DNA from 3 places in the Bacillus sp. DJP31 genome. Region 2 is predicted to be linked to each of the others. Evidence: riboswitches for the same ligand, from Rfam matches in the RefSeq annotation. Region 2 holds a riboswitch; each other region holds the start of a gene.
What was found. Region 2 has a riboswitch for cyclic di-GMP ahead of ACOI1C_RS07630 (DUF192 domain-containing protein). Riboswitches for the same ligand answer to the same signal wherever they lie in the genome.
Positions count from the first base shown of each region.

Region 1: another riboswitch for cyclic di-GMP. It lies ahead of ACOI1C_RS21685 (hypothetical protein); the one in region 2 lies ahead of ACOI1C_RS07630 (DUF192 domain-containing protein).
Region 3: another riboswitch for cyclic di-GMP. It lies ahead of ACOI1C_RS09595 (diguanylate cyclase domain-containing protein); the one in region 2 lies ahead of ACOI1C_RS07630 (DUF192 domain-containing protein).

Region 1 covers NZ_JBMERO010000051.1:2,416-4,684, forward strand. The annotation lists gene ACOI1C_RS21680 (diguanylate cyclase domain-containing protein) at 1-952, opposite strand, end outside; gene ACOI1C_RS21685 (hypothetical protein) at 956-1,159, opposite strand; cyclic di-GMP riboswitch class I at 1,280-1,375, opposite strand; gene ACOI1C_RS21690 (PDZ domain-containing protein) at 1,527-2,269, opposite strand, start outside.
Region 2 covers NZ_JBMERO010000006.1:38,417-40,685, reverse strand. The annotation lists gene ACOI1C_RS07640 (Flp family type IVb pilin) at 87-272, opposite strand; gene ACOI1C_RS07635 (Flp family type IVb pilin) at 277-465, opposite strand; gene ACOI1C_RS07630 (DUF192 domain-containing protein) at 482-826, opposite strand; cyclic di-GMP riboswitch class I at 911-1,001, opposite strand; gene ACOI1C_RS07625 (Spo0E family sporulation regulatory protein-aspartic acid phosphatase) at 1,416-1,568, shown strand; gene ACOI1C_RS07620 (GDYXXLXY domain-containing protein) at 1,751-2,263, opposite strand; gene ACOI1C_RS07615 (DUF2157 domain-containing protein) at 2,256-2,269, opposite strand, start outside.
Region 3 covers NZ_JBMERO010000008.1:67,815-70,083, forward strand. The annotation lists gene ACOI1C_RS09595 (diguanylate cyclase domain-containing protein) at 1-1,221, opposite strand, end outside; cyclic di-GMP riboswitch class I at 1,280-1,362, opposite strand; gene ACOI1C_RS09600 (HAD-IA family hydrolase) at 1,744-2,269, opposite strand, start outside.

The DNA of each region.
Region 1 (2,269 bases), on a different contig from region 2:
GTTCTTTTCCAACAGCTAAACCTGGGGAAAGCCCCATTCTATAGAGCATTTCTCCATCACAATAGGTATGGATAAAACGATCGTTTTCCTTCTTATATTTAAAAATCATTCCGGATTGATTTCGAATGACTTCCTCTAACTCTCGGTGGTTATCAATAAGTGAATGATACTGTGACTTAAGCTCCTCTTTAGTAAAGGGCTTCTGGATATCCATTATTTTTTCATAATATTCAATACATGCCTTACCTTTTTCCTTTGCCTGATACATGGATAAATCTGCCTTCTTAATTAAAGTATCAATATCTTGTCCATCAAATGGATATAGACTGATCCCAATACTCGCTGTCAAAGCAATTTCATGATTTTGAATGCAATAAGGAGCTGATAAAATTTCTGAAATTCGATCAACGCATACTCTTAATTGGTCCTTACTTATCGAAGGCAGGATGATAATAAACTCATCTCCACCTAGTCTGGCAATCATATCACTCTCTCTGATACAGGACTTCATTCTTCCTGCAACTTCCTGCAGTATCAAATCCCCTACGTCATGCTTATAGGTATCATTGACACTCTTAAAATTATCCAAATCCAAGAATAATACAGCACATCTTTGGCCTTCAATATGCTCTAATTCCGTAAAATATTCCTTAATGAAGGTACGGTTGTATACACCTGTTAAAGGATCATGAATAGCGATACTCTCTAAATCAATGATATACGCCATGAAGGTAGCCATTGTCTCAAGAAGTTTAATATGTTGTTCCGAGAAGGAAAATAGTTGAGAATCAAAGGCACATAAATTTCCAAATATATCACCATTTTTCAATACAATTGGCACCCCAAGAAAACTCTTTATACCAAGTTGAATCGTAGGAAGCAGCGAACACGCAATGGGGTGCTCTGAAGTGTTATTTATGATTAGTGGTACCCGACCACCATTTAGAATAATGTTTCAAAAAGCATCATCAAGATCTAAAAAAGCACCACGTTCAAACAGGATCTCTCCCCGATTAAATACACTAAACACCTGACTTGATGAAGCATCCGTTTTAGATACACAAAAAGTATTGACCCCGATAAACCGACTAAGCATATCAAAAATGTCATAGGAGGCTTCGTGTATTTTTTGATTAAAGAGTTTCTGTACAATCCCCATGATGTTACCCCCTTTAGATTAAAAGAAAACCTACTATTCTATCTCTCTCGAGTAGGTAATTTGAACGATACAAAAATAAAACGCCCCAGCATAGGAGCGCAGGAAATCTAAAGTAGTTTTAGATGCAACTGGCTAGCATGTCTACTTAACTTCAGAGTAGACTAAGCCCCTATAGTTTTGCGTCCTACTTTTTCAAGTAGTTTGCCGTATTTAGTTGAGTTTGAGTATCATTTATCCTAATTCGATTATACTACATCCAGTGTCTTTTTTTATACGTTAATTATCAATTTAAGTCTATGTACCTAGAGTATAGAAATAAAAAGACCTAAGAACAATTGAGATTCTTAGGTCCAACTCTATATTAGAATTACCCAACCAAATTCTTCTGATTCTCGACTTTTTCATCCTGCACAAACAGCAATCCTAGCTCATGATGCTCGCCATCATAGAGTGCACGCTGCACCAATCTCGGTTCGTTGTTGTGATCAACAACTTCTAGCTTGACGAAAGCACGATTTTTTTGGAGAGATTGGTAGAATCCCTCTACATTCTTAATGCTAATTCCATTAACTTTAGTAATGAGTTCACCGACCTTAAGCGCCATTTTATCAGCAGGTGATTTGGGAATGACCCCAAGAATAACAAGTCCAAGGTCACGGCTTGAGAAAAATAGATGGTCATCATCCTGAACGCGCTGTTGAATAGATAACAATTCACGGCCAATCATAGCTAGTAGTGCAGTGGCGATCCCCATAATCGGAATCCAAAAGGTGACAACAGCTAACAGGAGGATAAATAAACCTAAGGCAATGACTCTCTTTCCTGTAAAAGAAACCGCTTCGCTTGGTAGGCTTCCTCTTGTTCGTTGGTAAAAGCCGATTCCAAACGGCACAACACATAAGGCAAATGTCTGCTCACCCAACGAAAGAAGCGGCCACCATGGAAAAAATGAAGTAACAGCATTTCCTGGTAATAGTAAGAAAACAGGTATCATCCAAAGACGATTGGAAATATGAGAACCTATAAATCTACCTCGCTTACTCGTTTCTAAACGGGGTGAGCTTATGCGTAAACCATCCTTGAATATTAAAAATCCTTCCGTAAGTAAAA
Region 2 (2,269 bases):
GGGAAGAAAGTTTGTAAACTATTTTTTCTAGTGAATGAATAAATTCTATAATAGCTAATTTCTTAGTCAGTATTTGTTGAAGGTAATTATTCTGTATGACGACTGAGAACAGTCGCTTCAACCTTTTCAAAAAGTGTAATCATGTATTCACTTAAGACTGATATGGTGGTGATTACAGCAACTGCAATAATTCCAAGGACTAATCCGTATTCTGTCATTCCTTGTCCTTGTTCGTCTTTAGTAAACTGCTTTATTCTTTCATATAATTTCAATGTATTATGGCGTAGTTCCAGTTGTAGCACCAGTAATTGCAGCTTTTACATTATCAAACATTGTAATGATTTGCGTTCTTAGAAGACCTAAAGTCGTAACAACTGCAACTGCAATAATTCCTAATACTAAACCATACTCAGTCATACCTTGTCCTTGCTCTTCTTTAAGTAAACCTACTAATTTGTTTTTCATCATGATAATCTCTCCCTTAGTTTTGTAGTTTTAGTGTTTGTCCAATTTCCGTTCCTGTTTGTTGGACTGTTCCTGCTGGTAATTCAATGACTGAATTTGCAGCTCTGTAAACTTTACTGACGTTTCTCGGTGACATCGATTCAACAATACCGACTACTTCTAATCGATCATTTACAAACAACACATCAATTGCGTAATTCATGAAGTACGTATGAACCGAGCGGCAGGGTGTAATATGAAGTCCGGTACCTATTGGTAATTTATGAGAGAACATTAACCCTATTAATCTCTTAAAAAAGGTGTCTGCTCTGCCAATCTTATTGGCTAATTCCTGTTCATTACTTAGGTTGACCAACTTCAACTTCCCTTTTCACCTCCTAGATATAAAAATACCCCGCCTTTACCGAAAGGTGGGGTTTGTAAACTTTACAAAACACCCTGATCTTTCGGTAACTGGCTGGCATAGTGTGAAAATCCACACCGTAGCCCCTTTAGCTTTGCGTCACTGACTTTCATCAGCTTTGCCTTTATCGAGATTCAGTGTGTTCGTTTTCCGACTGAACTCTTGCTTTTATAATAAAACTTTTTCACCAAAACAAATATCCGTCATACTTCTTATTTTTAATGTCGATTTTAATGGGCATATTGTCACTGTTTGTTGAAAAATCTTAAAATACGCTGGATATCTTGCTGTATTTTGTAAGTATATAGCAAATACTAGTACTCTATGCCTATATTTGTTTGAATGTTTAAATAATTCTTACTATTTGCTGAAAGTTACTATTTTTTCACGAAATATTTGTAGAATTTTGTATTTTTTTGTAAGATTAACACTACTTTTATCGAAGCTATTTTCTTTTCATCATTCATGGTTATAATAAGTCTGTACAATCGATTGCACATATTATAGCAACCGGTTAGTTACTATCTTTTTTTGCAGGAGAAATGAAATGATTGAACTTATGATTGAAGAAAAAAGAGAAAAAATGATTGTACTCGCAATGGAGCTTGGATTTACTGCAATAGAAACAGTCGTATGTAGTCAAGAACTAGATGAACTTATCAATATCAAGTTATGTAACTCCGAAAACATTCAGCACTAATTCATATGCAGCTCGCAAAGACCATTTCCATTACAATGACATGTCTGTAAACAGACATGTCATTTTTTTTGTATCTAATTGGTTTACTAATTCAGGGACTTTAAGTTCTAGAGCCACCCGAAAACAATAATCTTGAAGGGTTTCAAATTTCGCAAAGAAAAAAACGCCCAATCACGAGGCGTTTACTCTTCTTTTCTATCCACTTTTTCAATCTTCATCTGACCCCATGGTGCAATTCGGATGTGTGCCTCTAGATCTGCCATGTGGTCTTCAAGCTCCTTGCCAGTACCCTCAGGAACATAGTAGCGTTCGATCCCATATTCTATATACATTTCTTTCGGATCAATTTCGTACATGTATTTCCCTTTAAAAACTACCTGATCTGTATCGACGACTGGATTCGTAGGACTAACTGAAACGACTTCGTGATAGTCCCCCTCTTTTCCAAGTACTACATAAACAGAATCTCCATACTGTGGCAATTCAGATTCTGTCCATAAGTATTTGGGCACTGAAGAAATACTGTATTGTAAAATGACATAATCACCATAAAAGATGTCTCTTGGATCAAAGGGCTCTGTTTTCAGTTTGATTTGCTCTCCAAATGCATCAATTGCATAAAAGGATGCAGTCATTACGACTAAAAACAATGCTTGTAAAAGAATGACCATATAAAATAATAACCGCTTAGTCATTTTTCG
Region 3 (2,269 bases), on a different contig from region 2:
TTTCCCTGAATCCTTCACTCGGTACATTGCTTTATCAGCTTTATCGATAAGAGACTTCAAATCTTCCCCATCTCTTGGATACGTACTAACCCCAATCGAAGGAGTAATCCTTACCTCACAACATTCTAACACAAAAGGCTTATCCATGACATTTAGTAATTCCTCTGCTAATCTATATGCTTTTGAGTGATCACAGGAGTTAACTAAAATAGCGAATTCATCTCCACCCCATCTAGAAATAAATTGATTCTCTGTTAACCCTTTCCTAAGTCGGTTTGCCACTTTTATGAGAACGTGATCACCTGCTTCATGACCGTACGTATCATTTATCGTTTTAAAGTTATCCAAATCAATAAATAAAAGGCAGAATGAATCATTTCTTTTCTTCGCAGATACTAGCATTTTCTCTAACTTCTCTTTGAATTTTCTTCGGTTAGGAAGACTTGTTAAGGAGTCATGATAGGCCATAAAACGAATCGTTTCTTCCGCATGCTTTCTTGACGTGATATCACGAGAAACAATGACAATTTTCTCGATAGTACCTTCTTGAGTTGAGACAGGGACACCCCTTGATTCTACAACAATGTATTCTCCATCTGACTTTCTAATTCGGCATTCTGTAACCATTGCTGTCTTATGTAAAATAATTTCACTCATATATTGCGAAATGCCGATTTGGTCTTCTGGATGTAAGTAATTACTAGCATCTTTCCCTACTATCTCTTCTGTTACTAATCCTAGGATCGTTAAATGAGAGGGTGATGCATAGACAATTTCCCCGTTTAAATCAATGACATTTACAAGATCAGATATATTGTTGGCAACTAATCTACTGAGCTCTTCACTTTTTAAATATTTTTGTTCCAATCTTCTTTTTTCAACAGCCATACTTGCTATATTAGCGAAAGCCTTTATGAACTCAAATTCGTATGGATCGGGGAATCCTTTTCGTACATGATAGAAAGTGATGTAACCAATCATTTTACCGGATGCAGATTGTATCGGTATGGACCAACTTCCTAACTCGGTTTCTATGATTCCTAAATGCTCGTCTTCTTCATGAACAACTGTTTGAACACCAGGACATAGCTTGTCCAAGCTCTCGGAAATTTTACTAAAGATAATATTGTTAGGAGCATTGTTTATTATCAACTCGAACACTATATTTTGTGCTTGTAACAGAACCTCATTTGACCCTTTTACAGTTGACGGACTATTCACTTATATCCCCTCGAAATTCACAATAAAAAAACATCCCGTTTTCCAAGATGTCTCTTGAAACGGTAGCTGGCTAACTTAGTAATAACCTTAGTCCCTATAGCTTTGCGTCACTATGTTTCCATAGCTTTGCCTTTTCATTGTATATGATTTTTTAGACCTACTAATCTAGTATTTCTCAAATTCTAATTAATGACAATAGACCTACTTTTTGTAAATATTATATTCCTTATAGCTAATATATGCAAGTGCCAAATTGAATTTGACACTTGTCTATATATCTTTTACTTATCCTTTGTATTCACCGTTGTTTTTCGCCTTTTTTTCTTTCTTTGCTTTGTCTTTGTGAATCATATTTGTGTTGGCACAACTAATTCATGAGAGAATTCAGAATTAACAGTACTAGAGTCAAATCTTTTTTTTGCTGTGGATCATTCTTTTTTGTACGTTTATCCAATTAGTTCACCCCTTACAAGTTTCCATTAGTTTTTTAGATGCTAATGGAAATATATGAGGAGTACATTTTTAAAAAACAACTACACTAAAAAAAGCTTTATAATCATCCAAATAGAAATCTGCTTTAGCCGACTTATTTTGAAACAAACATGTTTTCATTCCTATTTCCTTTGCAGGAATAATGTCTAGCTCTCGATCTCCGATAGCCAGATCGAGATTGTATTTATCATGTAAATAACGATAGGATGTGGCATCTGGCTTTCTAGGGTACCCATCGTCTCCAGCTACTATTTCAGCAAAATGATGATCAAACCCATGAATAGTTAGTATTTCCTCTACTTCCTTACGTTTCTTATGAGTCATAATAACGTTTGTATCACTAGCTTTTAAGACACCCTCAACAAATGGAAAGGGTAGTAGGGTAACTGGTCTAATTTCATCACTTTTATCTCTAATTTCTTGTTCCTGCTCTTGGGAAAGTTGAAAATGCTGAATCGCGTATGTAAATGATAGTTTAAGCATGCTAAATATCTCTTTAGATGAAACGTCTTCACCGAGAACCTCTTGAAAAATCTTTGTGTACGCTGGGTAGGTG